Regions from separate parts of the Micromonospora sp. WMMD1120 genome, predicted to be linked through region 2. Evidence: riboswitches for the same ligand, from Rfam matches in the RefSeq annotation. Region 2 holds a riboswitch; each other region holds the start of a gene.
The links. A riboswitch is a leader RNA that binds a small molecule or an ion and turns the genes downstream of it on or off. The one in region 2 is predicted to bind cobalamin.

Region 1 (10,179 bases), 1.1 Mb from region 2:
GGCGCGTCGCTGCCCGACGACTACTACGACAACGAGACCACGCTGCGCGCCAACCGTGGCGCGCTCGGTTTCGCCACGCCGGAGGCGCAGCGGATCTTCTCCGGCGCGTACGTCGTCGCGCCGCAGAGCACGTCCTACTGGATGGAGGACGGCCCGCGGTTCGCCCCGCTGATCCGCGAGATCATCCAGGACCTCGTCCGCCGGGAGCGGGTCGACCCCGACCGGATCCACGTGGTCGGTTGCAGCAACGGTGGCTACATGTCCCTGGAGATGACGGTCACCTATCCCGACCTGTTCGCCGCGTCGGTGCCGATCTGCGGCGTCGTCGAGCCGCTCGGCGGGGACGGCCCGCCGCTGGTCACCGACGCGGAGCTGGCGGCGATCCGCACCCCGACCTGGCTGGTCACGTCGCTCGACGACGACACCGTGCCCCCGGAGACCAACACCATCCACGCCCACGACCTCATCCCGGGATCGCTGGTTACCCTGTACGACAATGTCGTCTGGAACGGATACCGGTTCCCCGGTCACTGGTCGTGGATCTACGTGGCCCGCAACGACCCGAGCCAGAACGGCACCCACATCTGGCAGTGGATGGCACGCCGTCGCCGGTGATCCGCAGCGGGTCCGGTGCGCCCCGTGACCGGTACCAGCGTGGGCAAGGTCGACTTCAGGAGGACCCTCGACGCCTACCGGGCGCAGCGCGGCCGGTTCCGGCTGGTCGACGTGCCCGACATGCGGTACCTGATGGTCGACGGCCACGGCGACCCCAACACCGCACCCGCGTTCACCGAGGCGATCGAGACGCTCTACCCGGTGGCGTACACGCTGAAGTTCGCCAGCAAGCGTGACCTCGGGCGCGACTACGTCGTCCCGCCGCTGGAGGGCCTGTGGTGGGCCGAGGACATGACGTCCTTCACCACGGCGCGGGACAAGTCACTGTGGAACTGGACGCTGCTGTTGATGGTTCCCGACTGGATCGACGAGTCCATGGTCGCGGCCGCCGTCGGGCAGGCCGGCGCCAAGCGCCGACCGGCGCGTCTCGACGACGTCCGCGTCCAGACGCTGTCCGAGGGCCGGTGCGTACAGACGCTGCACATCGGGTCCTTCGACGACGAGACCGCCGTGCTCGCCCACCTGCACGACGAGTTCATCCCCGGCAACGGGCTCCGGATGAGCGGGCGGCACCACGAGATCTACCTCAGCGACTTCCGCAGGGTCGCCCCCGACCGGCGGCGCACGATCCTTCGGCAGCCGGTCGTCGGCGCCCCCGGGTGAGCGGCCTCCGACGCCGTCACGCCCCGGCACCACCCCGTCCGTTTCCCGACTATGGTGGGCGGTGGCACACACGTTGCGAGGTGCCCCGCGCGAGTGGGGAGAATCGGGAAGCCGGTGTGAATCCGGCACGGGCCCGCCGCGGTGACCGGGGAGCTGCCACCCACGCGTCCCAGACGCAGCCACTGGCCCCGAGAGGGCTGGGAAGGCGGGTGACCAGCGCAGATCCGGGAGTCCGAAGACCGGCCTCGCGTCACCGGCCCCGAACGGGGCACGAGCGCAGCGGGAGCCTGCCGTGAACACCGGACTCTACGAGACCATCCACCGCCGCCGGGACGTACGCGCCCAGTTCACCGGGGCGCCGATCCCCGACGAGACGTTGCAGCGGGTCCTCGCGGCGGCGCACGCCGCGCCGAGCGTCGGCCTGTCCCAGCCCTGGGACTTCATAGTGGTCCGCGACCCCGGGCTGCGCCACGAGTTCCACCGGCACGTGGAACAGGAGCGGGACATCTTCGCGGCCACCCTCGACGGCGCGGCGGCGGAACGCTTCGCGAGGATCAAGATCGATGGTGTACGCGAGTCGACGCTGTCGGTCGTGGTCACCTACGACCCGGAGCGGGGTGGGCCGGCGGTGCTCGGTCGGCACGCGATAGCCGACGCCGGCCTCTACTCGGTCTGCCTGGCGATCCAGAACCTGTGGCTGGCCGCGACCGCCGAGCACCTCGGAGTCGGGTGGGTCTCGTTCTACCGGGAGCCGTTCCTGCGTGACCTGCTCGGCATTCCGGCCACCGTCCGCCCGGTGGCGTGGCTCTGCCTCGGCCCGGTCACCCATCTGGAGCAGACGCCGGACCTGGAGCGCCACGGCTGGCGGCAGCGACGGCCGGTGTCGGCGGTGATCCACCACGATCGATGGACCAGCGGGTGACCGGGTGACCGGATGGCTGGCGCGGCACTCCCGCGCCAGCCGGAGCCGGCAGTGCGCACCGACCCCGCGCTGGTCACCCCTCGCCGGCTCGGTGGTGCACCACCAGCTCGTCGATCTCCAACCGGCCGACCCGCAGCTCCCGCACGACCGCCCGGCGGATGGCGAGCCGCCCGATGACCAGCGCGCCGACCGCCACGGCGCCCACCGCCAGCGCCCCGACGGCCAGGGCGCCGAGCGACGCCGCCCCCGCGGCCCGCGCGCCGGTGGCCGCCGCGCCGGTCGCCGCCGCACCGGTGGCGCGCGCCCCGGTCATCCGCATCAGGCCAACCTCTCGCTTCATGACCCCATTGTCCGCGAGCCGCCGGCCACCCGCTTCCCAGCTCCCGGATGTCAGCCCGGTAGCTGCTGTCGTTTCTGTCCAAGACGGTCGCCACCGCCTCCATCTAGCCTGGGTCCAGCACCCCGCCGAACCTGAGGAGTGAACACGATGCGTCGCGTGGTCTACACCGGTTTCATGTCGCTCGACGGCGTGGTGGACTCGCCGGGCGGCGGGCCGGGTGAGGAGCACCGCAGCGGCGGTTGGGTGTTCAAGGACCTCGAGTTCGTCCCCGAGGCGTGGTCGTTGAAGGGCGAGGAGCTCGCCGAGACGACGGCGCTGATGTTCGGCCGGCACAGCTACGAGGTGTTCGCACCGGTCTGGCCCGGCTCGGAGGACCACGCCGGCTACCGGGAGCTGCCCAAGTACGTCGTGTCGAGCACGCTGACCGACGACGCCCTGGTGGACGGGTGGGGCCCGACGACGATCCTGCGCTCGACCGCGGACGTCGCCGCGCTCAAGGAGGGTGACGGCGGTGCCATCTTCATCCACGGGAGCGCGGAGTTGGCTCGCCGGTTGTCGGACGCGGGTCTGATCGACCAGTACAACCTGCTCGTCTTCCCCGTGCTGCTCGGCGCCGGCAAGACCCTGTTCGGCCGGGCCGACCGGGACAAGCACATGCTCACGCTGCGCGAGTCGGAGACGTACTCGAACGGCATCCTGAAACTGGTCTACGACGTCCGGCGCTGATCCAGGTCCAGGGCGATCGCGCCGCCGACGCCCTCGCGCAGTTGGCCGGCGGTGCGGCCGACGTAGGTGCGCAGCGCCCGCGCCAGGTGCGGCTCGTCGAAGTAGTCGAGCTTGGCGACGACGTCGACCGCCGGCTCGCCGGCAGCCAGAAGGACCGCGGCCGTACGGGCGCGCTCGATCTGCCGGACGCCGCCCTGTGTCAGACCGGTCGCGGCCCGGAAGCGACGTTCGACACTGCGCCCGGAGACCGGCGGGCGGTGACCGCGCAGCACCTCGCGGACGAGCGGATCGTGGACCACCGTCCCGGCCCTGACCAGCCGCTCGACCAGGGCCTCGACGTCGTCCGGGCCGGGCGTCTCCCAGCGCGCGCCGTCCAGCCGGAACGTCCGCCGTCCGGTGTCGGGCAGCACGATGCCGCCGTCGACGAGCGCCGGCGTGGGCACGGCCCGTAGGGACGTGCCCACGGCGAACTCGATGCCGGTGAACGTCGCGCCCTCCGGCACCGGCGCCGCGCGGGTGCGAGTCTCCGGGCCGGTGACGCCCGCGTACGCCCGACCGGCCTGCTCCCAGAACACCAGGCCCCACCGCACTCCCGCGACCGACGTCATCTCGGTGACCCGTTCGCTCGTGCAGGTCCAGACGGTGTCGACCCAGTCCGAGTCGGACTGACGCACCTCGAACCGCAGTCCCACGATCGGAGGATAGCGTCGGCGCGCAGGCCGGCACTGTCGGCGCGACCTAGCCCGGCTGCGGACCGTCGCCCGCGGTGGCGGCACGCAGCTCCTTGAGCACGTACGTGGCGGCCTTCTCGACGACGCGGACGCCCTCCTCCTGGCTCACGTGGTGGTCGGAGAGCACCGCGACCAGCCAGTCGTGACGGGCCTCGACGATGCGTCCGATGCTGTTGACGATCCAGCGGCCACCGTCGCTGTCGGCGGTGTCCCAGCCGTTCTTGACGTAGACGGACGGGTTGCCCGGCTCCCGCGCGGCGGGGACTCCCCAGCGTTGCTCGGGAATCACCTTCTTCATCAGGCCCATGACGTAGGCACGGTCCTGCGGGGTCAACGGCCCTGTCGGCGCCGTCAGCGCGGCCAGCAGACGGAGCTGGTCGGCGGCGGTGGTCGTGGTGAGGCCCCAGTGGGAGTTGGGCTTGGTCTCCCGCAGACCGAGGGTGCGGTTGGCGGCGGTGAGGCCGCGCGAGCCCCCGATCCGCTGCCACAGCGCGACCGCGGCGTCGTTGTCACTGGACATGATCATGTCCTCGGCCAACCGCTTGGTGTTGGCGCTCAACGCCTTGCCCGGGGGCTCCTGGCCCAGCAGCAGCGCCGCCAGGATGTTGACCTTGACGATGCTGGCCGTCTCGAAGCGTCCGGCGCCGGCCGTCACCGTGGTCGTCCCCTGCCGATCCAGTGCCGCGACCGCCAGATGGCCGTCGTACCGCTGCACGTAGGCCCTGATGCGGTTCGCCGCCGGCGTGATCCGGTCGACTGCCGGCGTCTTGGGGGCCGGGCTGGCGGGGGCGGACCCGGCCGACGAACCGTCGCCGTGGTGACCGCGCGTGGCACCGTAGGCGGCCGTCGCGACGCCGGCGAGAGACAGGGTGGCCGCGGAGAGGACCCAGCGGCGCGGCAACTGCCGACCGTTGCGCTCAGCCAAGACGGGCCACCGCCTTCGCCGCGACCGCATCCACGGCTGCCCGGCTGCCGGAGTCGGGCAGGCTGATCGTCGAGACCGTATCGCCCCGTCTCAGCACCACGAAGTGCGTGACGGTGCTCGGGACGGCGCCGTGGTCGATGCGACCTCGAACGAGCATGCCGTTGCCTCCCAGATATCGCGGATCGACGATCTCGAAGGAGACCTGCGACCCGTGGACCCGGTAACTCGCGCACCGCAGCAGGACCAGCCGGACATCGTCGAGACTTCGCTCGGCCCAGCCGGGCTCGTACGTCTCCACGACGTGGTGGGCCGGCGACGAGCCGTCGGACGGCCGGTAGTAGCGCTGCACCGCGGCCCGCCGATGCGACTTCGCCGGGTAGTCGCCGCTGCGGTAGGTGGGGCAGGTGTCCTGCTCCCACGGCCAGGGCGGTGATCCGCTCCGGGAGTCGTCCTCCCGCCAGCCCGATCCCAGATCCCCGGCCCCCAGCAACGGGCTCCGGCCGGCCGGCTGCACGCTCGCGCTGGAACGCTCGGCGGGACCGGCACCGGGCTCCGCCCGCTGACACCCGGCGGCCAGCACCACCATCGCCGCCAGGAGCACCGACACGACAGCGACCCGTTCGCGGCCGCTGCCGCGACTCGGGCCTCGGCACGCCCTGCTGCTCGATATGGACACGGAATCCTCCCCCACACTGCTCGATGCCACAGCGAGTCGCGCCGCAGACGACCCGGTCAATGGCGTTCCTCGGCGAACAGCTCGGATCGCGTCTCGCCGAGCAGTTCGCGCAGGCGGTCGAGGGACCGCATGCTCTGGCTCTTGACGACGGCGGTGGAGACGCCCACGATCTCGGCGGTCGTCTCGACGCTCAGGTCCTCCCAGTAGCGCAGCACGATGATCGCCCTGTCCCGCAACGGCAGGGTGGCGACCGCGTCGAGCAACGTCATGCGCAGCTCGGCCGGATGTTCCTCGCCCCGGTCCGGCGGCGTCGGCACGGCCAACTCGCGGCTGGAGCGCCGCCGCTGGTGGTCGAGCAGGCAGCGCAGCAGGATCTTGCGGGCGTACGCGTGGGGGTCGTCGGCCCGGCGGACCCGTCGCCAGTTGGCGTACACCTTGGCCAGGGTCGTCTGGGTGAGGTCCTGGGCGAGGTGCCAGTCGCGGCACATCAGGAACGCGGCCTGGCGCAGTCGACCCGCGGTCGCCTGGGCGAACTCCACGAAATCGTCGTCAGCCATTCGACCGGGCCAGCGACGCGAAGTTCTTCTCACCGATCTTGACCAGCTCGGCCGGTAGCTTCGTCCCCCAGAGCGGATTGGCGGCGATAGCGGTCGCCTCGTCGACGGAGAGGGCCGGCGGTGCCGGCGAGGTGGCCTTGCCGTCCCAGGCCAGACAGGTGGAGACCGTCAACTCGATCCGGAGACCGTCTCCGTGGTGAACGGTGACCGTCTTGTCCCGTATGCAGTTGCCGGGCACCTCGGTCAGCTCCACCGTCCCGGGGGCCGGGCCCTGGCCGGGCCTGTCCTGGTGGATGGCGAGCCACAGCATGCCCGGACCCTCGCCGCGATCCAGGTAGAGCTGGACCGACGGCGTCCCCGGGCCCGCCCCGCCGCTCGGCAGGCTCGCGTAACCGCTGGTCTTTCCCGAGGGCAGGAGCCGTGTCAACAGCTGTAGGGCGCCCTGCGGCGTGGCGGTCAGCAGCTCACCGTCCGGGCCCGCCCCGATCCGCACGGTGTCGATCACCGTGGTCGACGGAGTCCCCCGCGCGGACAGTGGAGGCGCCGCGCCCTGGGCCTCGCCGGTGCCCGGCACGAACCCGTCCGGGAGGCCAGCGGGGGCCTCGGGCGGAGCCGGTGTGGCCGTGTCGACCAGCCCACCCGGCGAAGCGACTGTCGATGTGCCGGGCCGGCCGGCGTCCTTCGTACCGATGTCGAGTGGCCCGGCGGCGAAACCGATCACGAGCAGGGTCGCCAGCGCCGAACCGCCGACGCCGACCTGCGCCAGGCGGCGCTGGCGACGCAGCCGGCGACCCTGCGCCACCGACCGCTGGACCAGATCGCCCAGCGGTGGCGCGGGATGTCGGGCCAGGTCGTCCCGAAGACGCCCACGCACGTCGCCCATGTCCCGTATCTCCCCTCGGCCGACCGCCAGCCATGGCGATCCGTCACGTACCAGACGGATGGACGGGCCGATTTGGTTACCGTTTTTCAGCGGGAATTTCGGCCGCCGCCGTCGGGCTGGCGCGACGCTTCCGGAGCGCGTTCGACCACCTCCGCAGGGTGATTACCGAGGGCACCGCCGGCACGGGTGGACCCGCCGGCATCAACTCCGCGTCGGTCGGCCAGGCGCGGCGGGCGTCAGGGCCGACGGACGGCGTATCGGTGCGGCAGCTCGTCGACGCGCAGCTCTCAATAGAGACTCAGCGCCGTCCGCAACGCCTCGGCCACGTCGTCAGAGGTCGCGGTGGTGAAGGTGGCTCCGCCACTCGCCTCGCTGATCTCGGTCAGACCCTTGATCACGAGCGGGCTCGCGCTGTCGGGGAGGATGCCGATCACCCGGACGATGGGGCCGTCCTGCCGACGTAGCGCGAAAATGACCTCGCCGGCCGGGATGCGGCTGGTGTCCTGACCGTCGGTCACGACGATCACATTCACCGGCCGGGTCGCCGGCTCGGTCTCCCGGACGTGCTCCCGCACGGCGAGGATGGCCGCGTGCGGGTCGGTGCCAGCACCTGCGGCTCGCTGTCGGGCCAACTCCTGGCTGACCCGTTCCCGGACGTCGGCAGCGGGGCCGGTTGGCACGTGCGCCCGGATTCCCGAATCTCCACCGCCGGACCGGTCGGAGAATGTCCAGAGCCCGAGCCGGTCGACAGGTCTGAGCCGGTTGACGCCTCCCTGAACCGCGGCCAGCATCACGAATCCGGCGCGTCCGGCCATCGATCCGGAGGTGTCGACCAGGAGAACCGAGGTGACCGGTGGGCGAATCGTCTCCCACAGTGCGGCGACCTGTGCGGGCAGCCCGGGGGCGAGCCGCGCGCGGGTGTTGGCCCTGCCTGGTGTCTCGCGGGGTGGGTACGGCCAGACGTGGGCGATCCTCTCCCGGAGGAACTTCTTGAGGTCCTCGGCGAGGAGGCGCTGCGCCCTGCTCGCCGACGAGAGCACCGCGTACGGCATGTCTGCCGGCAGCGCGCCGTCGGTGAGCCGGATCGTGGCCCACCGGAACGTTGGCCGACCGGATCGGCAGGATTCGCCCCTGTTGGCGCTGCTGACGATCTCCTCCCTGGTGATGACGACCGTGTCGGCAGAGCCGCTGCCGGCGCACAGGAATCTGGTCTCGTCCTCGGTGACCGTGGCCTTGGCGAAGAGGTCAGCGACTCCCCGCGTCACCTCGGCGGAGGTGATCTCGGCCGAGGCCACCTTCGCCGCTGTAGCGCCCACCACTTCGCGGAGCCCGTACACGGTGTTCAGCCCGCTGATCGACCGTGTGGGGTTCGGCACCACGACCCGCGGGGACGACGTCGCCTCTCGTAGGTAACCGGCGACGTCCGGCCAGCCGACGCCGTCGAATCGCTGGGCGGCCGATGCGGGGACCGCCAGGACGAGGGGGTCGTAGGCGTGACGGTCGAAGTCTCCGTCGGCGACGACCCCGGGCTCGCGGCTCCGCAACAGGTCGACCATGGCCGACGAGACCGGGATCCACACCTGAGCCTGGTCGGGATCGGGCGTGGCCAGTGGGTCGCGGGAGCCGCTGACCAACCAAACAGGCTGACAGACGGCGCTACGGCTCTCGTTGAAGCGTCTGACGGCCGTGACCAGCCTCGATTGGTATTCAGGTGTGACGTCGACCGTGATCGAGACCCGGCAGGCGGTGGCGGCCAGCTTCGCGGCCACGCTCTCGAGCGCGTCGGGCACCACGGTCACGCCGGTGACCAGCATGAGGACCACGCCGGCGAACGCGGTGACGACGGTGCCTCGACGGTGTGCGGCATACCGGTCCCGCCTGGGCGTCAGCGGCGGAGCGCCGGCAAGGTGGGACCGCAGGCGGTCGTGCCGGAAACGATAGGCCGGACCGTCCTGGCGGAGCACCTCGTGACGGTGCGCGGCCTCCAGGAAGCCGGTCAGGTCCCAGGGCAGCCGACCGCGTGCCGCCAGCCACAGCCGGGAGATCGTGTACGCGACCCACGGCGCGCCGGAACCGAACGCGGCGAGCACCGCCACCAGTGTCGCCGCGAGCGCCGCCGCCACCGCGGCGGCCACCGCCGGGCTCCCACCGCCGACGCCGGCCAGTCCGGCGCCGGCCAACCCCACCACCGCGGCGGTCACCGCACCCACCGCCAGCGCGGCACCAGCGGTGGTGACCAGCAGCGTCTCACGTTCGGCACGCAGCGAGGAACGGAACGTCGCGGTGCCGTCCGTACCCTCGTCGGCCTCGCCGGGAACGCTGAGCCAGCGGCCGACCCCGACCGGAACACCGACCACCAGCGCCCCGGCGGCACCGATGACGAGCGTGTCCAGCAGGGCCTGCGGCAGCACGGCGAGCCAGCCGCGCTCGGGGTCCCACCGGTCGACGGCATTGAGCGCGGCGACCACCGTAGCCACCGGCACCGTGAACGGCACGGCGGTCAGGCAACCCTCGACCAGCCGCCGGGGCAGCGCGCCGAGGCGACGACCGAAGCGCTGCGGCACCATCCGGCGGCCCGCCGCCAGGCCGTTGCTGATGATCCCGAGCAGGGAACCGCCGACCACACCGACCACACCGAACGGACCGAAGAACTCGACCGCCGGCTCCGAGGTCGCGCTCATCAGCACGACCGTCGCACCGACCGCGAAGATCGCGCCGCTGACCAGGCCATCGCGCAGGGCGGCGGCGACGACAGCCAACATGCCGGGTGGTTGGTGCACGCGGGCGGCGCGACGTCCGGCGAGGACACCGACAGCCAGACCGGTCACCGCCGCGTAGGCGGTGGCGACACCCGGACGGTAGCCGCTCAGGGCGGCGAACCCGCCGCCGGCCGCCGCGCCGAGCGCGGCGACGAGCAGGCCGATGGTGACGACGATGACGGTCGGGTGCACCTGGGTGGCCAGGGTCCACCAGCGCAGCCGTGTGCCGGCGGCGAGGACGGTGAGCCAGCGGCGGGGCGCGTCGCCCGGGTAGGCGTTGGTCAGGAACTTCTCGAGCAGGTGCCGTTCGAGGGTGCCCGCGTCCATGGTCAGCAGTAGCCGCGGGTCGCTCTTCGGCGACTGGTAGGCGGACCGGGCCAGC
Region 2 (10,179 bases):
CAGCTACGTGGTCATCACCGTCAACCTGCTGCTCAACATCCTCATCGCGGTCATCGTCAACTCGATGGAGGAGGCGCGCCGGTTGGAGATGACCGAGCGGCTGGCCCCCGGCTACGACGAGGACGGCGACGGCGTCCCCGACGAGGTGGACCGCATCGCCCTCACCCAGCGGTTGGACGACCTGCGCGCGGTCATCGCCGAGTTGGAGCGGGAGTTGCGGATCGACCGCGACGACGGGCACGGCCGACCCCACCGCGACGGCAGCCGCTCCGGACGGTGACAGCCGTCGACGATGCGCGTCGCCGGCCGGCATGCCGACGCCCCCCACCGAAGTGACAGACAGTCACTTCGACCACACCCCCAGCAGGGTGTGGACCTGTCCGTCAGGTGATGACGGGGCTGCGCCGTTCCAGGAGGACGACGTCGCGCCAGCGGTCGTGGTGTCGGCCGACCCGCTCGCGGACGCCGATGACGCGGAACCCGGCCCGCTGGTGCAGCGCCAGGCTGGCGGTGTTCTCCGGAAAGACCCCGGACTGGATCGTCCAGATGCCGGCGGCCTCGGTGGAGGTGACCAACGCGTCCAGCAGCAGTCGGGCGATGCCACGGCCCCGGGCGGCCGGGTCGACGTACACCGAGTGCTCCACCACCCCGGCGTAGACCGCGCGGGTCGAGGTGGGCGACACGGCGACCCAGCCGAGGACCGCTCCACCGGGGTCGACGGCCACGAACCGGTGCGCGCCCAGGCGAGCGGCGTCGAACGTCTCCCAGGTCGGCGCGGTGACCTCGAAACTGGCGTCACAGGTGTCCAAGCCGGCCTGGTAGATCGCCAGGACCCGGTCGGCGTCGGCGTCGGTCATGGGTCGCACGGTGATGTCGACCATCAGCACGTCCTTTCCGGGCAGGCGACCAGCCTGCCTCGCCATCGGTCGAGTCAGGCGGTCAGTCACGCTTTCGCCGATGAAGGGTCACACCCCCAGCAACTCTTCTCAAGCGTGTGGCTCGACCAAGTCACTTCTGCAACATGACGGATGCGGCCTCCGCCACGACACCCAACGACCAATCGAGCTGACGGCAGGTGCCATTACCCGCGCACTCCAAGCAGCCGCCTGAGCGCCACGGCTGGTCCAGCGCGCGAGTCCAGTGAGCATCAAGGGTCCTCATAGCGGCGAACAGCTCGCTTGCCTGACTTACGGGTTCATCGATCGGCACGGCGGCACCTCCCGCGATCACGACTGTTGGCCCCACCTGGGGGCAGGGACCATGTGTCGTGCTCCCCAGGTGGGTGTGCGGCCGAGGACCCGGGAGTTTGCCGAAACCAGGGAAACCGACCAACTGCAACCTATTCCAACTTGTAGGAGCAGGTCAAGATTCTTCACGGAACTTGTTGGAACAGGTCTCCTCGTGATCAGATTGGACTGCCGAAACCAGGAAACCCTACGGAGCTCGACCAATGCCGACCGAACGAGTGGACTACCGGCGCATCGCCAACGAGATCGCGGGAAGGATCAAGTCTGGTGAGCTTGCTCCGGGCGAGAAGCTACCCTCCACCCGTGAGCTGGCCGAGCAGTACGGCGTGCACATCTCGACCATCAACCGGGTCATGACGATCCTGAAGGATCGCGAGCTGGTCGAGGGCCAACCAGGCAAAGGTGTCTACGTCGCAGAGGTGAAGAGCTGAACGCTCAGCCTCCTTGAGGACGCGAGGCAGCCGCGCGACCTGGCAGTTCCGGCCTGCGTCAACCTAGGGCCAGGGGCGATCATGGACGCACGGTGATCCCAGTCATCGGCGGGATCCTTCCGAGCGAGCATGGGACGGCTACTGTGAGCAAGGGCCTCACCGGACCCCAGCGCAGACAGCGCGTTCACCGAGTTCCTCTCGGCAACGGATGAGCTGGCTGCATTTGGCCGTGCGCTCTGAGTGCGTCAGCCACCCGGCCTTGATCTGCCCGCAGCCGACGCCCACGTGCCCAGGTCGTCGATGGTGTTGTCCTCTGTTTTTGCTGATATCAGTTGCGGACATCGCCACTCAGCACCCCGCCTCGTGGGCTGCGTCCACAGTCACCAGGACCCGCTTACGTGCCGATCTGGTTAACTTGACGAGGATCGCGTTTGCACAACCGTGTCGATCCCATGGCACCGCCGGTCGAAGTCGGCACAGAAGAGGTCGTCGCCGACCAACTTCACGCGCTTTCCCCGCCACCGCGGCCAGCCACTTCCGTCCGGCGAGTGGCAGTGAGCCAGTTCAGCTTCGAGATGGCCGACCCGAAGCAACTGGGCCATCTGCTCGCCGCAGTGCGCAGCATCGACGGTGTCTTCGACGCGTACAGAACCAAATCCGCAGAGGTGTGACGAGGCCGACCGTAGCGACTCGCCGACGAATTGCTGTGCAAGCGGACAGCTAGCGTTCAGGAATGATTCGGTAGGTTGACCGCCTCGCGGGACTCGCTGGCCACGCGCCTCGACTCCTGCGGGCCCGAGGCTCGACGGCCGTTCGACCGGTCGGGCCTCAGCGACGACCAGCGTAGATCGCGCGGTCGCCGAGTTCCTCCTCGATGCGGATGAGCTGGTTGTACTTGGCCGTGCGGTCGGAGCGCGACAGCGAGCCGGTCTTGATCTGACCGCAGCCCACGCCCACCGCCAGGTCGGCGATCGTGGTGTCCTCGGTCTCGCCGGAGCGGTGCGACATGACCACCCGATAACCCGCCCGGTGGGCGGTGTCCACCGTGGTCAGGGTCTCGGTGAGTGTGCCGATCTGGTTGACCTTGACCAGGACCGCGTTGGCGTAGCCGCCGTCGATGCCCTCTCGCAATCGGTCGACATCGGTGCAGAAGACGTCATCCCCGACCAGCTGCACCCGCTCCCCCGCCGCCGTGGTCAGCCGCTTCCAGCCGACGATGTCGTCCTCGGCCATCGGGTCCTCGATCGAGCTGATCGGGTACCGGGCGAGCAGGTCCAGGAGGTAGTCGATGTGCTCCTCGACGGTGCGCTTGCGGCCCTCCCCGGCGTAGTCGTAGACGTCGTTGCGGAAGAACTCCGAACTGGCCGGGTCGAGGCAGATCAGCACGTCGACGCCGGGGGTGTAGCCGGTGTCCTCGATGGCGCGCAGCACGGAGCGCAGCGCCTCGTCGGCGTCGGTGAAGCTCGGCGCGAAGCCCCCTTCGTCACCGACGTTCGTGCTGTGCCCGGCCGCGGCGAGCGACGCCCGCAGGGTGTGGAAGACCTCCGAGCCCATCCGGACCGCCTCGGCGAAGGTCGGCGCTCCGACCGGCGCGATCATGAACTCCTGGAAGTCGAGCGGGTTGTCAGCGTGCGCTCCGCCGTTGATGATGTTCATCATCGGCACCGGCAGGCGGCGCGCGCCGACACCACCGACGTAGCGGTAGAGCGGCTGCCGATGTGCCTGCGCCGCCGCCTTCGCCGCCGCCAGGGACACCGCCAGGATCGCGTTGGCGCCGAGTCGCCCCTTGTCCTTCGTACCGTCGAGGTCGACCATCGTCTCGTCTACGAGCGCCTGGTCCTCCGCGTCGAGCCCGGTCACCGCGTCGGCGATCTCGCCGTTGACCGCGGCGACCGCCCTCGTGACCCCCTTGCCGTGGAAGCGCGCCTGGTCCCCGTCGCGCAACTCGACCGCCTCGTTCGCCCCCGTCGACGCGCCGGACGGTACGGCCGCCCGGCCGAACGAGCCGTCACTGAGGTGCACGTCGGCCTCCACCGTCGGGTTGCCCCGGCTGTCGAGGATCTGCCGACCACGCACCCGGCTGATTGCCGTCATCACACGCTCCCTGGTCACACTGGCTCTTCGGTAGCAGACTGGCACAGACCGGCGGCCGTGCCACCGCGACGATGAACACGTTGACCCGTACCCCGGGGTGCGGGTTTAGGGTCGCGGCATGCGGGTGGGTGAGCTGGCACGACGGACCGGAACGACGGTCCGGGCTCTGCGGTACTACGAGTCGGCCGGGTTGGTGGTGCCCCGGCGACTGGGCAACGGCTACCGCGAGTACGACCCCATCGCCGTGCGGCTGGTGGCACAGATCCGCGAGCTGATGGCGCTCGGCCTCACCGTCGAGGAGACCCGCCCGTTCGTCGAGTCGATCGCCGGTGGCGGCGACGACACCGACGTGTGCGCCGCGGCGGTGGCGACCTACCGCAGCACCATCACCACCCTGCAGGAACGGATCGGCAGGTTGACCGCCCAGCGGGACGCGCTGGACGCGCGCCTGGACGCGGCGGCGGCGCAGGTCGCGCCCGGTGGTCAGGTGGTCGGCGTCGACCCCGGCGCGCTGGTCGGCACCCGCCTGCCGCCGCTGTCCTTCTACGGCACCGACGGGCGCCCGGTCGACCTGGCGGCGCTGGGCGCCGGACGCAGCGTCATCTTCGTGTACCCGCTGACCGGCCGACCGGGCGTCGACCTACCCAACGGGCTGCTCGAGATCCACGGCGCCCGGGGCAGCACCGAGCAGGCCACCTGGTTCCGTGACCACCACGCGGAGCTGCGAGCGGCCGGCGCCGCCCGGGTGTACGGCCTGTCCGCGCAGTCGACCGGGTACCAGCGGGAACTCGTGCACCGGCTACGGCTGCCCTACCCGCTGATACCCGATCCGAGACTGACCCTGGCCACCGCTCTGCGCCTACCGACCCGCACCGCCGGTGACATGACGCTCTACGAGCGGCTGACCCTGATCGTCGACGGTGGCGAGGTGGAACACGTCTTCCACCCGATCCCGGAGCCCGCGTCGCACCCCCTGGACGTCATGCGCTGGCTGACCAAGCGACGCCCCGCCGTCGGGGCGGCCGGCTAGAAGTCGTCGTCGAAGGCGACGGTGCCGGTCACCCCGACCTGGTACGCCGAGACCCGCCGTTCGAAGAAGTTGGACAGCTCCTGCACGTCCTGCAACTCCATGAAGGCGAACGGGTTGCCCGACCCGTAGTGTGGCGCGATGCCGAGCTGCGCGAGCCGACGGTCGGCGACGTGCTGGAGGTACTCCCGCATGTCGGCGAGGGTCAGGCCGGGCACGCCCTGGCCCACCAGGTCCTCGGCGAACTGCACCTCACACTCGACCGCCTCGGTGAGCATCCGGCGGACCTGCTCGGCGAGGTCGTCGTCGAACAGGTCCGGCTCCTCGGCGCGGACGGTGTCGACCACGTCGAACGCGAACGCCATGTGCATCGACTCGTCGCGGAACACCCAGTTGGTGCCGGAGGCCAGACCGTGCAACAGGCCGCGCGACCGTAGGAAGTAGACGTACGCGAAGGCGCCGTAGAAGAACAGGCCCTCGATGCAGGCGGCGAAGCAGATCAGGTTCAGCAGGAACGCCCGCCGGTCGTCCCGGGTGCGCAGCTCCCGCAGCTCGTGCAGCGAGTCGATCCAGCGGAAGCAGAACTCCGCCTTGCGGCGGATCGAGGGGATGTTCTCGATCGCGGCGAAGGCGGCGAAGCGCTCGGCCTCGTCCGGCACGTACGTGTCGAGCAGGTTGAGATAGAACTGGACGTGCACGGCCTCCTCGAACAGTTGCCGCGACAGGTAGAGCCGGCCCTCGGGGCTGTTCACGTGCTGGTAGAGGTTGAGCACCAGGTTGTTGGCGACGATGGTGTCGCCGGTGGCGAAGAACGCGACCAGGCGACTGACCAGGTGCCGCTCGGCCGGTGACAGCTTGTCGAGGTCGGCGAGGTCGGCGTGCAGGTCCACCTCCTCGACCGTCCAGGTGTTGCGGATGGCGTCGCGGAAGCGGTCGAAGAAGTGCGGGTAACGCATCGGGCGGAGGGTGAGGTCCATCCCCGGGTCGAGCAGCATGTGTGTGGTCCTCGGGTCGGTGGTGGTGTCGGCGGCCGTCACTGGCAGGCCTCGCACGACTCGGGGTTCTCCAGCGAGCAGGCCAGCGCCTCCGCGTCGGCGGCCGACGGCGCGACGAGGGCGACGGTGGCCTGCTGGATCCGGGTGGCGGGCCGCGAGCGCAGGTAGTACGTGGTCTTCAGCCCGGCCTTCCAGGCGTACAGGTACATCGAGGAGAGCTTGCCGATGGTCGGCGCGGCCAGGAACAGGTTCAGCGACTGGGACTGGTCGATGAACGGGGCGCGGGCGGCGGCCAGGTCGATCAGCGCGCGCTGCGGCAGCTCCCATGCCGTGCGGAACACCTCCCGCACGGCGGCCGGCAGTTCGGTGATGTCCTGCACCGACCCCTCGGCGCGCTTGATCGCCGAACGGATCCGGTCGGTCCACAGGCCGCGGGCCTTCAGCTCCCGTACCAGAGCGGTGTTGACCTGGAGGAACTCGCCGGACAGGGTCTCCCGTTTGAACAGGTTGGACACCTGCGGCTCGATGCACTCGTAGCAGCCGGCGATCGAGGCGATGGTCGCCGTCGGCGCGACGGCCACCAGCAGCGAGTTGCGCAGCCCGTACGCCTCGACCGCCGTGCGCAGCGCGGTCCACCGGGCGGTCTGCGTACCCTCGACACCCCACAGGTCCGGTTGCAGCTGGCCCCGCGCGGCCCGGGTCTGCGGGTAGGCCGGGTGGGCGCCGAACTCCCGCGCCAGGTCGGCGGAGGTCTCCAGCGCGGTCAGGTACAGCTCCTCGCTGATCCGGGTGGACAGCTCCCGGGCGGCCGGCGAGTCGAACGGCAGGCGCAGCGCGAAGAACACGTCCTGCAGACCCATCAGCCCGAGCCCGACCGGCCGCCAGCGGGGGTTGCTCGCCGCCGCCTGCGGGGTCGGGTAGTAGTTGATGTCGATGACCCGGTCGAGGAAGGTCACCGCGGTCCGGACCGTGGCGCGCAGCCGTTCCCAGTCGATGCCGCCGTCGGCGAGGTGGGCGGCGAGGTTCACCGACCCCAGGTTGCACACGGCGGTCTCGGCGTCGCTGGACACCTCGACGATCTCGGTGCAGAGGTTGGACAGGTGCACCACGTTGCCCGGCTCGGCGGTCTGGTTGCAGAGCCGGTTGGCGGCGTCCTTGAAGGTCATCCACCCGTTGCCGGTCTGGGCGAGGGTACGCATCATCAGGCCGTACAGCTCGCGCGCCGGGACCTGCCGCACGTAGCGGCCCTGCGCCTCGGCCGCGCGGTACGCGGCGTCGAACCGCTCCCCCCACAGGTCCGGCAGTTCGGGCACCTCGTGCGGGTCGAAGAGCGACCACACCTCGTCGGCCTCGACGCGGCGCATGAACTCGTCCGGGACCCAGTTGGCCAGGTTCAGGTTGTGCGTCCGCCGGGCGTCCTCGCCCGTGTTGTCCCGCAGGTGCAGGAACTCCTCGATGTCCGGGTGCCACGCTTCCAGGTAGACGCAGGCCGCGCCCTTGCGCCGGCCGCCCTGGTTGACGGCGGCGACGCTGGCGTCGAGCGTCCGCAGCCACGGCACGATCCCGTTGGACTGCCCGTTGGTGCCGCGGATCAGCGCGCCCCGGGACCGGACCCGCGAGTACGCGATGCCGATGCCGCCGGCGAACTTGGACAGGTTGGCGACCTGGGCGTACCGCGCGTAGATCGAGTCCAGCTCGTCGCGCGGGGAGTCGACGAGGTAGCAGGAGGACATCTGGGTGTGCCGGGTGCCGGAGTTGAACAGCGTCGGCGAGCTGGGCAGATAGGCGAGGCTGGAAATCAGTCGGTAGAAGTCGACCGCCTCCTGCGGGGTGCGGGACAGCCCGCAGGCCACCCGCAGCAGCCAGTACTGCGGGGTCTCCAGCACGAGCCGGCTGGTGGGGTGGCGCAGCAGGTACCTGTCGTACACGGTGCGCAGGCCGAAGTACTCGAACCTGCGGTCCCCGTCCGGGTCGACGGCGTCGTCGAGCGTCTCGGCGTGCGCGGCGACGAACGCGGCGGTGTCGTCGCCGATCAGGCCCTCGGCGTGGCCGAGCCGGACCGCCGCGCTGAACGCGGTGATCCCCTGCCGACGCACCTCCTTGTCGACGTATCCCGCCAGCAGCCGGGCGGCGAGGCGCGAGTACTGCGGTTCCTCACCGATCATCTCGGCCGCCGTCTGGATGGACAGCCGGTCCAGCTCGGCAGTCGTCGCGCCGTCGTAGAGGCCGCTGATGGTCCTGGTGGCCACCCGCATCGGGTCGACGTCGGTGAGGTCGTCGGCCCACCGCTCGACCGCCCGGACGATCCTGTTCACGTCCACGGTTTCGGTGGCGCCGTCGCGCTTGCGGACCTGCATCGGGGTCCGCCGCGGCGTCTCGCCGCTGACCGGGACCACCTCGGTGACTGTCACCACTCGCTCCTCGGGAGTTCGAGACCTTGGGGGCCCTCGGACACGAGGAGACGGACACCGTCGGACGCCACGCCCGCGCGGCGTGGGGTCGGGTGGCGTCAGCCGTCCCACGCGGCCTCGGACCGCCGCGCGCCCGGGTTCGGGTACGCGGCGCGCTGGCAGGTCTTCGGACTCGCGGGCACGACCGGGCTCGCCGGTCTCCTACTGGCCGTCGCTTCCCAGGCCGATCGGTGGCCCAGTGCTGATGACGGCTGTCGTTCCCACTCACCGCTGCGGGACAGTCCCGGATTCACACCGGGTTCCCTCTTGCCTCGACCGCGCCGGATGAGCGGCCGAACCAGCTGCGCTCGACACCATATATAGGGACGGTGGCGTTGTCACACCCCACATGTCGGTTCCGGGCGTGTCGGGCGTTCAGCGGTGACGATCGTCACCAGCCCGGGGGTGGGCCGGAGCGGGGCTCTGCCACCGTGGATTCGCTGACGCCGCCCGACCGAGAAAAAAGATTTGATGTATGCGGCTACCGGCAACAACAAACACTCTTCATAATCCGACGTCGATGCGCTCCCGAGAGGCGAACATCCAATCTTCCGCTCTCTCCGCGTGGACCCACCCCGACACTGCCCCTTACCCGTGCTGTGCTGCACGGCTAACGGCATCTCGGGAAGCGCCATCACAGTCGGGCGCCGACCAGGGACAGGGGACGCGGGCCGACATCGCGCCCGGGGTGACATCGACGACCAAACATCGGATGTCTGCCTTTCCGGCATGATCGATGTCGTTGACGGGCTGGATCAGCCCTCCGTATACTCCGATTTTCATCTGATCTTTAGCTGAGCAGGGCGAGGAGCGCATGCCGCAGATCACTGCCGTCACCATCGAGGACGTCCGCTTCCCCACCTCCCTGACGGCCGACGGGTCCGATGCCATGAACAAGGACGGCGACTACTCGGCGGCCTACGTCGTCCTGCACACCGACGGCGTGGACAGCGCCGGCGTGCCGCTCGCCGGCCACGGCCTGACCTTCACCATCGGCCGCGGCAACGACATCGTCGCCGCGGCGGCGGCGCACCAGGCGCAGACCCTGGTGGGCATGGACGTGGCGACCATGGCGGCCGACATGGGCGCGGTCTACCGTCTCCTCACGTCCGACTCGCAGCTCCGCTGGCTCGGACCCGAGAAGGGTGTCGTCCACCTGTCCCTCGCCGCCGTGCTGAACGCCTCGTGGGACCTGGTCGCCCGGCTCGCCGACAAACCACTGTGGCGACTGCTCGTCGACATGTCCCCCGAGCACCTGGTCGACATCGCGGACCTGCGCTACCTGTCCGACGCCCTGACCCGCGACGAGGCGCTGGCCATCCTTCGGGCCAAGGAGAGCACGAAGGCCGACCGGGTCGCCGAGCTGGAGCGGACCGGCTACCCCGCCTACACCACCTCGGCCGGCTGGCTCGGCTACGGCGACGACAAGCTTCGCCGACTCTGCCAGGAGGCGGTCGACTCCGGCTACGGCTACGTCAAGCTCAAGGTGGGCGCCAACCTGGAGGACGACATCCGCCGGTGCGCCATCGCGCGGGAGATCCTGGGCCCGGAGCGCAACCTGATGATCGACGCCAACCAGGTGTGGGATGTCGGCCAGGCCATCGAGTGGGTCACCGCCCTGGCCCCGTTCACGCCGCTGTGGATCGAGGAGCCGACCAGCCCCGACGACATCCTGGGACACGCGGCCGTCCGGCGCGCGGTCGCTCCGATCGGCGTCGCCACCGGCGAGCACTGCCACAACCGGGTGATGTTCAAGCAGCTCTTCCAGGCCGGGGCCATCGACTTCTGCCAGCTCGACACCGGCCGCCTGGCCAGCATCAACGAGATCGTCGCCGTGCTGCTCCTCGCCGCGAAGTTCGACGTGCCCGTCTGCCCGCACGCCGGGGGCGTCGGGCTCTGCGAGATGGTGCAACACGTGTCGGTGCTCGACTACGT
Region 3 (10,179 bases), 660 kb from region 2:
TGGACGACGTCCTCGGAGTCCGCGCCGGCACCGAGCAGCACCGCCGTCCGGTACGCGGACGCGGTGTGCCGAGCGACCAGGAGGTCGTAGGCCTCCAGGTCACCGGCCTGAGCGCGGGTGACGAGCGCGTCGTCGTCCAGGGCGACCTCCGTTCGCAGCACCCTCATGACACCGGTCACCCGCCGGTGGTTCCATCCGCCGTGGGTCAGCCTGCTCCCATCCGGCACGCAGCGTATTGCCAGGTTGCGGTGCTGAACTGGAGGGCGTCGAGGAGAGGGGCGGGTCATGGGCTGGTTCAGTCGCCGGTCACGGGGCGTCGAGGCGACCCCGACGAAGCTGGATCGGGAGGCGACCCGCGACGACCTCGCGGCGCTGGAGACGTTCGTCACCACCCGGCGTGGGGTGGAGTTCTACCTGGAGCCGGAGACGACGGCCACGGACACCACCGTGGTGGCGATCGCCCACGACGGCGAGTGGATCCGTCGCCGGACCGGCACGCCGCGCGCGGCGGGGAGCATCGCCCGAAAGCACGCGGTGCCGCTGTACGAGGCGGCGCGCACCGGCTATCCGGAGCGGATGCGGGTGTGGAACCGCGCGCACCCGGAGCGGCGCGCCCGCTGAGACCGGACGGCCCGGGGGTGGCCTGGACGGCTGACCGGGACCGGCGGGCTCTGCCCAGCGTCGATCATCACACTGCCCGGTCCGTCGGTGACCATGGCGAGCCGGTCGGAACCGCCTCCCGGCCCGGGTCGCCCGGACAGCGTCGGACCCGACCGGCGAGGTGCCGGATTCGCACGGCGACGATGATGATCGACCTCCGGGATCGACGGCGGACGGTGGCCCGGCCCGCGCCGATCCGAGGTGACCGGGCCGTCGCGCGCCCGCCCGGCGGGATCGTCGGCGCAGGCCAGAAGGGGCGCTCGCGCGGCCCCGAACAGCCATGCGCGTCCTTTGCTCTGCTTATCCCGACGCACCGGTGACGGTCGGTCACCGGTGCGTCCGGGTAGGCAGAGCAAAGGGCGTGGGGGATCGATCCGGGGCGCTGCGTGGCAGGCGTCGACGCGCAGGCCGATCGACAACTGGCGATGGTTGGCGCCCGCCTGGCAGGGCCCGGGCCGGCGTTGACCGGCGGCGCGCGGGTGTGGCAGCATTCGCGGCCTGACGGCAGTGAAGGAAGTCGGTGCGATTCCGACGCGGTCCCGCCACTGTCACCGGGGAGTGATCCCCCCTCGTGAGTCACGACCGTGTGTCTGCGGTTGGAAGGCCGGGGGAGAGCGTCGATCCGGAAGCCAGGATACTTCGGCCGTCGGGATGTGCCCCAGGGCGTGGACACCCGAGGAGGACCGGATGACGCACAGCGTCTCATTCATCGACGAACATCGTCGTCATCAGCGCAGCCGCCGCTCCGGCGGACCCGAGGACGCGCGCGCCCGGCAGCGGTAATCCGCCACCCTCCCGGCTCGTCGCACCCACCCGCATCGTCCCTGTCGCCCGCGTGGCGGCCGGGTCGTCACCCTCCGGAGCCCACCGTGCGCGTCCTGCTACTGTCCACCGCCGACACCGACCTGCTCGCCGCCCGCGCCAGCGGCGCGGACTACCGGCTGGCCAACCCCGCCCGGGTCGCCGCCGAGGAGGTGCCCGCCCTGCTCGACGGGGTCGCCCTCGTCGTCGTACGCCTGCTCGGCGGTCGGCAGGCGTGGCCGGACGGCCTCGACGCGGTGCTCGCCAGCGGCCTGCCGACGGTGGTGCTCGGCGGCGAGGCGCTGCCCGACGCGGAGCTGATGGCCATCTCCACGGTGCCGTCCGGAGTGGTCACGCAGGCGCTGGCGTACCTCGTCGAGGGCGGACCGGACAACCTCCGGCAACTCGCCCGGTTCCTGTCCGACACGGTGCTGCTCACCGGCGAGGGGTTCACCCCGCCCACGCCGACCCCGGCGTACGGCGTGCACGGCGACCACCCGAGCGACCCGGAGCGGCCCACGGTGGGCATCGTCTTCTACCGGGCGCACGCCCTGGCCGGCAACACCGCCTTCGTCGACGTGCTCGCCGACGCGGTACGCGCGGCCGGCGGCAACCCGCTGCCGATCTTCTGCGGATCGCTGCGCGGGCTCACCGCCGGGGCCGGCCCGCTCGGGCTCTTCGCCCGCTGCGACGCGCTGCTGGTCACCGTCCTGGCCGCCGGCGGCGCGGTCGCCGCGGACGCCTCCGGCGGCGGCGACGAGGACGCCTGGGACGTCGGCGCCCTGGCCGCCCTGGACGTGCCTGTCATCCAGGCGCTCTGCCTGACCAGCACCCACGCGCAGTGGGCCGGCAGCGACGCCGGCCTGTCCCCACTGGACGCGGCGATGCAGGTGGCGATCCCCGAGTTCGACGGCCGGATCGTCACCGTGCCGTTCTCGTTCAAGCAGATCGACCCGGACGGTCTCTCGGTGTACGCCGCCGACACCGAGCGGGCCGCCCGGGTCGCCGGGATCGCGGTGCGCCACGCCCGGCTGCGGTACGTGCCCAACGCCGACAAGCGGGTCGCCGTGGTGCTCAGCTCGTACCCCACCAAGCACTCCCGGGTCGGCAACGCGGTCGGGCTGGACACCCCGGTCTCGGCGGTCCGGCTGTTCGCCGCGCTCGCCGAGGCCGGCTACGACCTGGGCGACGCGCCGCCACCGGCGGACGGCGACGCGCTGATCCACGCGCTGATCGCCGCCGGTGGTCACGACGTGGAGTGGCTCACCCCGGAGCAACTGGCCGCCGCCGAGGCCCGGATACCGGGTCCGACGTACCGGCGCTGGTTCGAGCAGGTCCCGGCCGAGCTGCGCGAGCGGATGCGGGAGCACTGGGGTGACCCGCCGGGCGAGCTGTACACCGACGACGGGGACATCGTGCTCGCCGGGCTGCGCTTCGGCAACGTGGCGCTGCTGATCCAACCGCCGCGTGGATTCGGGGAGAACCCGATCGCGATCTACCACGACCCGGACCTGCCGCCCAGTCACCACTACCTGGCCGCGTACCGCTGGCTGGCCGCCCCGGTCGCCGACGGCGGCTTCGGCGCGGACGCCGTGGTGCACCTGGGCAAGCACGGCACCCTGGAGTGGCTGCCCGGCAAGGGGCTCGGCCTGGCCGCCGACTGCGCGCCCGACGCGGTCCTGGCCGACCTGCCGCTGGTCTACCCGTTCATCGTCAACGACCCCGGCGAGGGCACCCAGGCCAAGCGCCGGGCGCACGCCGTGGTGATCGACCACCTGGTGCCACCGATGGCCCGCGCCGAGACCTACGGCGACCTGGCCAAACTGGAGCAACTGCTGGACGAGTACGCGACAGTGCAGGCCCTCGACCCGGCGAAGGTGCCGACCGTGCGGGCGCAGATCTGGGACCTGGTGCGCGCCGCCGAGCTGCACCACGACCTGCACGCCGAGGCGATGCCCGACGCCGACGACTTCGACGACTTCGTGCTGCACCTCGACGGCTACCTCTGCGAGGTCAAGGACGTGCAGATCCGCGACGGGCTGCACATCCTCGCCGACGCGCCCACCGGCGAGCCGCGCGTCAACCTGGTCCTCGCGGTGCTGCGCGCCCCACAGATCTGGGGTGGGACCCGCGCCCTGCCCGGCCTGCGGCAGGCCCTCGCCGCCGCGTACGCCCTCGACGAGCAGGAACTGCTGGCGTCCCCGGGGCAGCGGCTCGCGCTGCCCGCCGCGTTGACCGACGTGGTGGACGGGCCGGCCGGCACCGCCGCCGACGCGATCGACCTGATCGAGGCCGTCGCCCGGCGGCTGGTGGTCGGCATGGAGACCCTCAACTGGGCGGTGGACGCGGTCGACGCCGTGGTGCTCGAGGTGACCGGCCGCCCGATCCCGGACGCCGCAGCGGTGCTGCGCTTCGCCGCCACCGAACTGGTGCCCCGACTGGACCGGACCACCGACGAGCTGCGCCACACCCTCGGCGCGCTGGACGGGCGGTTCGTGCCGCCCGGCCCGTCCGGCTCACCCACCCGTGGCCTGGTCAACGTGCTGCCCACCGGGCGCAACTTCTACTCCGTCGACCCGAAGGCCATCCCCAGCCGCAACGCGTGGGACGTCGGGGTGGCCCTGGCCGACTCGCTGCTGGCCCGGCACCTCGCCGACACCGGGGCGTACCCCCGCTCGGTGGGGTTGACCGTGTGGGGCACCAGCGCGATGCGGACCCAGGGCGACGACATCGCCGAGGTGCTGGCGCTGCTCGGCTGCCGGCCGGTCTGGGACGACCGGTCCCGCCGGGTCACCGGCATCGAGGTGGTGCCCACCGCCGAGCTGGGCCGGCCCCGGGTCGACGTCACGGTACGCATCTCCGGCTTCTTCCGCGACGCGTTCCCGCACGTGGTGGCGCTGCTCGACGACGCCGTCCGGCGGGTCGCCGCGCTCGACGAGCCGGACGAGCGGAACTACCTGCGCGCGCACGTCGCCGCCGACCTCGCCGAGCACGGCGACGAGCGGCGGGCCACCGCCCGGATCTTCGGCTCCAAGCCCGGGGCGTACGGCGCGGGCCTGCTGCCGCTGATCGACGCCCGGACCTGGCGCAGCGATGCCGACCTCGCCGAGGTGTACGCGGTGTGGGGCGGCTACGCCTACGGCCGGGGCCTGGACGGGCGGGAGGCGCGCGCCGACATGGAACGCTCCTTCGCCCGGATCGCGGTGGCGGTGAAGAACCAGGACACCCGCGAGCACGACATCGTCGACTCCGACGACTACTTCCAGTACCACGGTGGAATGGTGGCGATGGTCCGTCACCTCACCGGCACGTCACCGGCGGCGTACGTGGGCGACTCGGCGATGCCGCACGACGTGCGGACCCGCACGCTGGGCGAGGAGACCCGGCGGGTGTTCCGCGCCCGGGTGGTCAACCCCAAGTGGATCGCCGCGATGCGCCGGCACGGTTACAAGGGCGCGTTCGAGCTGGCGGCCACCGTGGACTACCTGTTCGGCTACGACGCCACCGCCGGTGTCGTGGACGACTGGATGTACGAGCACCTGGCCGCCGCGTACCTCTTCGACGACACCACCCGGGAGTTCCTGGAGCAGTCCAACCCGTGGGCGCTGCGCGGCATCACCGAACGGCTGTTGGAGGCCGCCGACCGAGGGCTGTGGGCCAAACCCGAGCCGGCCACCCTGGACCGGTTGCGCGACACGTACCTGGCCAGCGAGGGCGACCTGGAGGACCGGGTGTGAGCGCGAGGAGTGAGCCGGTCTTGCGAGCCCCGCAGTCGCGAACGAAAGAGGGCCCAGTGACGTACCCCTTCAGCGCGGTGCTCGGCATGGCCGACATGCGGTTGGCGCTGCTGCTCAACGCGGTCTCGCCGGCGATCGGCGGGGTGCTGGTCCGGGGCGAGAAGGGCACCGCCAAGTCCACCGCCGTGCGGGCGCTCGCCGCGCTGCTGCCACCGGTGCGCCGGGTGGTCGACTGCCGCTTCGGCTGTGACCCGGCCGAGCCCGACCCGGCCTGCCCGGACGGCCCTCATCCCGCCGGGGCGACCGCCGAGACCCGCCCGGCGCGGCTGGTGGAGCTGCCGGTCGGCGCCGCCGAGGACCGGGTGGTCGGCGCGCTGGACCTGGAGAAGGCGATTGGCGAGGGGGTACGCGCCTTCGAACCGGGCCTGCTCGCCGCCGCGCACCGGGGCGTGCTCTACGTCGACGAGGTCAACCTGCTGCACGACCACCTCGTCGACCTGCTGCTCGACGCCGCGGCGATGGGTCGCAGCCACGTCGAGCGTGAGGGCGTCTCGGTCAGCCACGCGGCCCGGTTCCTGCTGGTCGGCACGATGAACCCGGAGGAGGGGGAGCTGCGCCCGCAGCTGCTCGACCGGTTCGGGTTGACAGTCGAGGTGAACGCCAGCCGGGACCCGGAGATCCGGGTCGAGGTGGTCCGGCGCCGGCTCGCCGCCGACGCCGATCCGGTCGGCTTCGCCGCCCGCTGGGCGGACGCCGACGCGGAGATCGCCGCCCAGGTGGCCGCCGCCCGCGAGCGGCTGCCCGGGGTACGGCTCCCGGACGCCGCGCTGCGGCAGATCGCGGAGGTGTGCGCGGCGTTCGACGTGGACGGGATGCGCGCCGACATCGTCACCGCCCGTACCGCCCTCGCGCACGCGGCCTGGCACGGCCGGGACCGCGTCACCGTCGACGACGTCCGGGTGGCCGCTCGGCTGGCCCTGCCGCACCGTCGCCGTCGTGACCCGTTCGACACCCCCGGGTTGGACGAGAAGCGCCTCGACGAGGCGTTGCGACGCGCCGAGGACGCCCACCCCGACGACCCGGACGACGGCGGCCCGGACGACAGTGGCCCCGACGGCGGTGGTCCGACCGGTGGCGGCCCGACCGGTGGTGGCCCGATCCGTGACGACGGCCCGGTCGGCGGTCCGCGGGGCGGCGATGGTGGTGACAGCCTGGACCAGGGTGAATCCGGGACGGGCGAACACTCGACGACGCCCGACGGCCCGGCCGCAGCCGACAACCGTCCGCAGCGTCCGGTGGACGACCGGGGCGACGGGCGGGACGCGGGCACGGCAGGTGGCCAGGCGGACGGCGCCGACGACCAGGTCCGGGGCGGGGAGTCGCAGCCGGTGGCCGTACCCCGGGGTGGGTTGCGGGCGCGGACGCTGACCGCGCCCGGCCTGGGTGACGGGGTGCCCGGCCGGCGCTCGCGGGCCCGGACCGGGCGGGGCCGCACCACCGGAGCGCGGCTGCCGGCGGGGCGGGTCGACGCGCTGCACCTGCCGGCGACGGTGCGCGCCGCCGCGCCGCACCAGGTGACCCGGGGTCGGCTCGCCGGCCCGCTGTGGCTGCGCCCGGAGGACCTCCGGGAGGCGGTGCGGGAGGGGCGCGAGGGCAACCTGGTGCTGTTCGTGGTGGACGCCAGCGGCTCGATGGGCGCCCGGCAGCGGATGGTCACCGTGAAGGACGCCGTGCTCGCCCTGCTCACCGACGCGTACCAGCGGCGGGACAAGGTCGCGGTGATCGCGTTCCGGGGCGCCGACGCGCGGACGCTGCTGCCGGCCACCTCGTCCGTGCTGGCCGCCTCGACCCGGCTGGCCGAACTGCCCACCGGCGGGCGTACGCCGCTGGCCGAGGGTTTGCTCGCCGCCGTCGACCTGCTGCGGGTGGAGCGGCTGCGCGACCCGAAGCGCCGCCCCCTGGTGCTGATCGTCACCGACGGTAGGGCCACCGCCGGCCCCCGCCCCCTGGATCGGGCGGCGGCAGCGGCACAGGTCCTGGCCGCGACGAGCGCGGCCTGCGTGGTCGTCGACTGCGAGACCGGACCGGTCCGCCTGAACCTGGCAAACCGCCTGGCGACCCAGCTGAACGCCCCGGTACACCCCCTGACCACCCTCACCCACCCGACCCCCCACCCAAACCCCCGCGATCTTGCAGTTTCTGTCCCGGCATAAAGGACGTGAGAGCACAAATGAGCAACAGGAACCGCAAGATCGCGGGAGGCGTGGGCGCGGGAGGCGTAGGTGTGGGTGGGACCGGGGCGGGGGAGGGCTGATGCCGCAGGGACAGCCGAGCCACGTGCCCGCCGACGGGTTGACCACCCGGCAGCGGCGGCACCGGCCACTGCTGATGGTCCACACCGGACAGATGAAGGGCAAGTCGACGGCGGCCTTCGGCCTGGCGCTGCGGGCCTGGACGGCCGGCCTGCCGGTCGGTGTGTTCCAGTTCGTCAAGAGCGCCAAGTGGCGGGTGGGCGAGGAGAACGCCTTCCGGGCGCTCGGCGAGGTGCACGAGCGCACCGGGCAGGGCGCGCCGGTGGCCTGGCACAAGATGGGCGAGGGCTGGTCCTGGATCCAGCGCGGCGGCCAGGCCGACCACGCCGCCGACGCCCTGGAGGGTTGGCGGCAGATCCAGCGCGACCTGGCCGCCGAGCGCTACGGCCTGTACGTGTTGGACGAGTTCACCTACCCGATGAAGTGGGGCTGGGTGGACGTCGACGAGGTGGTCGCCACGCTCGCCGACCGGCCCGGCTTCCAGCACGTCGTGATCACCGGCCGGGACGCCGACCCGCGCCTGGTCGCCGCCGCCGACCTGGTCGCCGAGCTGACCAAGGTCAAGCACCCGATGGACGCCGGCCAGAAGGGCCAGAAGGGCATCGAGTGGTGAGCGCCGCGCCGTGGGCGCTGCCCCGGGCGGCAGCCGAGCCCGCCGCGCCGTGGGCGCTGCCCCGGGTGGTGGTCGCCGCGCCGGCCAGCGGGCACGGCAAGACGACGGTGGCCACCGGGCTGCTCGCCGCGCTGCGTCGCCGGGGCCTGACGGTCAGCCCGCACAAGGTCGGGCCGGACTACATCGATCCCGGCTACCACGCCCTCGCCGCCGGGCGACCCGGGCGCAACCTCGACCCGTTCCTGGTCGGCGCGGACCGGATCGCCGCCCTGCTGCGGCACGGCGCGAGCGTTCCCACGCCCGCCGACATCGCCGTGGTGGAGGGCGTCATGGGCCTGCACGACGGCGCGGTGGGCCGGCGCGACTTCGCCTCCACCGCGCACGTCGCCCGGCTCGTCGGGGCGCCCGTGCTGCTGGTGCTGGACACCACCGCGCAGGGCCGCTCCGCCGCCGCGCTGACGATGGGTATGGCCGCGTTCGACCCGGCGGTGCGTGTCGGCGGGGTGATCCTCAACCGGGTCGGCTCGGCCCGACACGAGACGCTGCTGCGTGACGCCCTCGCCGAGGTGGGCGTGCCGGTGCTCGGGGCGGTCACCCGCGCCGCCGAGGTGGCCGCGCCGTCCCGGCACCTCGGGCTGGTGCCGGTCGCCGAACGGGCGCCCGAGTCCCTGGCCATCGTCACCGCCCTCGCCGAACTGGTCGAGGCCACCGTGGATCTCGACGCCGTGCTCGACCTGGCCCGCACCGCCGGACCGCTGACCACCCCCGCGTGGGACCCGGTCGCGGCCGTCGGCGGGCCGGCCGGCGTCGGGCGACCGCGCGTCGCGCTCACCGGTGGTCCGGCCTTCACCTTCTCGTACGCCGAGACCGCCGAACTGCTCACCGCCGCCGGCGCGGACGTCGTCACCGTCGACCCGCTGCGCGACCCGACGCTGCCCGCCGACGCCCGCGCGCTGGTGATCGGCGGCGGCTTCCCCGAGGCGTACGCGCAGGCGCTCGCCGACAACGCCACGCTGCGCGCCGAGGTGGCCGACTTCGACGGACCGATCGTCGCCGAGTGCGCCGGGCTGCTCTATCTCGGGCGGTCCCTGGACGGCGTGCCGATGTGCGGCCGGCTGGCCTCGACCGCCCGGATGACCGACCGGCTCACCCTCGGCTACCGGGAGGCGGTGGCCGTCACCGGCTCACCGGTGGCCCACGCCGGTGAGGCGGTACGCGGCCACGAGTTCCACCGCACCAGCACCGACCCCGGGCACGGCGACGCGCCGGCGTGGCGCTGGAACGACACCGCGCACGGCTTCGTCGCCGGCCGGGTGCACGCCTCCTACCTGCACACCCACTGGGCCGGGCACCCCGACGCGGCCCGCCGCCTGGTCGAGGCGTGCCGATGACCGCCACGCTCACCGGGATCGGGGTCGGCCCCGGCGACCCGGAACTGCTCACCGTCAAGGCGGTGCGGCTGCTGCGCGAGGCCGACCTGGTCTTCGTACCCGTGATGGCGGACCGGCCCGAACCCCCGGCGACCGCCGGTCCGACGCCGCCGGGCGCGGACGCCGGGCGGGCCGAGGCGACGGTACGCGCGCACGTCCCGGCGGACCGGCTGCGCCGGCTGCCGTTCGCCCTGGACGACAGGGGTGGGGTGACCGCCCGACGCACGGCGGCCTGGGACGACGCGGCCCGGGTGGTCGTCGAGTCGGTCGACGCGGGCGCGCGGTCCCTGGCGTTCGCCACCATCGGCGACCCGAACGTCTACTCCACCTTCGGCTACCTGGCGCAGAGCGTGCGGGCGCTGCGCCCGGCGGTACGGGTGGCGACGGTGCCCGGCGTCACCGCGATGCAGGAGCTGGCGGCGCGCAGCGGCACCCCGCTCTGCGAGGGACGCGAGCCGCTCACCCTGCTGCCCGCCACCGCCGGCCCGGCCCTGTTCGCCGACGCGCTCGCCGGGCCGGGCACCGTCGTCGTCTACAAGGGGTGGCGGCGGCACCCGGAGCTGCTGGCCGAGCTGCGCCGGCAGGGTCGGATCTCCGACGCGGTCCTCGGACGCGCCCTGGGGTTG

Region 1: linked by a shared signal. The riboswitch ahead of bluB (5,6-dimethylbenzimidazole synthase) and the one ahead of O7634_RS23140 (ribonucleoside-diphosphate reductase subunit alpha) in region 2 are both predicted to bind cobalamin.
Region 3: linked by a shared signal. The riboswitch ahead of cobN (cobaltochelatase subunit CobN) and the one ahead of O7634_RS23140 (ribonucleoside-diphosphate reductase subunit alpha) in region 2 are both predicted to bind cobalamin.

What each region holds. Positions count from the first base shown of each region.
Region 1 covers NZ_JARUBO010000005.1:3,932,470-3,942,648, reverse strand. The annotation lists gene O7634_RS18575 (prolyl oligopeptidase family serine peptidase) at 1-615, shown strand, start outside; gene O7634_RS18570 (GyrI-like domain-containing protein) at 640-1,278, shown strand; cobalamin riboswitch at 1,340-1,541, shown strand; gene bluB (5,6-dimethylbenzimidazole synthase) at 1,571-2,200, shown strand; gene O7634_RS18560 (hypothetical protein) at 2,274-2,540, opposite strand; gene O7634_RS18555 (dihydrofolate reductase family protein) at 2,688-3,266, shown strand; gene O7634_RS18550 (helix-turn-helix domain-containing protein) at 3,248-3,958, opposite strand; gene O7634_RS18545 (serine hydrolase) at 4,005-4,922, opposite strand; gene O7634_RS18540 (hypothetical protein) at 4,915-5,529, opposite strand; gene O7634_RS18535 (SigE family RNA polymerase sigma factor) at 5,655-6,155, opposite strand; gene O7634_RS18530 (hypothetical protein) at 6,148-7,038, opposite strand; gene O7634_RS18525 (VWA domain-containing protein) at 7,326-10,179, opposite strand, start outside.
Region 2 covers NZ_JARUBO010000005.1:5,055,224-5,065,402, reverse strand. The annotation lists gene O7634_RS23170 (ion transporter) at 1-280, shown strand, start outside; gene O7634_RS23165 (GNAT family N-acetyltransferase) at 384-881, opposite strand; gene O7634_RS23160 (winged helix-turn-helix domain-containing protein) at 1,451-1,678, shown strand; gene eno (phosphopyruvate hydratase) at 2,507-3,772, opposite strand; gene O7634_RS23150 (MerR family transcriptional regulator) at 3,891-4,802, shown strand; gene O7634_RS23145 (ribonucleotide-diphosphate reductase subunit beta) at 4,799-5,794, opposite strand; gene O7634_RS23140 (ribonucleoside-diphosphate reductase subunit alpha) at 5,833-8,151, opposite strand; cobalamin riboswitch at 8,345-8,562, opposite strand; gene O7634_RS23135 (enolase C-terminal domain-like protein) at 9,059-10,179, shown strand, end outside.
Region 3 covers NZ_JARUBO010000005.1:5,713,356-5,723,534, reverse strand. The annotation lists gene O7634_RS26480 (RNA polymerase sigma factor) at 1-167, opposite strand, end outside; gene O7634_RS26475 (hypothetical protein) at 286-621, shown strand; cobalamin riboswitch at 1,171-1,300, shown strand; gene cobN (cobaltochelatase subunit CobN) at 1,530-5,198, shown strand; gene O7634_RS26465 (magnesium chelatase subunit D family protein) at 5,195-7,411, shown strand; gene cobO (cob(I)yrinic acid a,c-diamide adenosyltransferase) at 7,512-8,123, shown strand; gene O7634_RS26455 (cobyrinate a,c-diamide synthase) at 8,141-9,514, shown strand; gene cobI (precorrin-2 C(20)-methyltransferase) at 9,511-10,179, shown strand, end outside.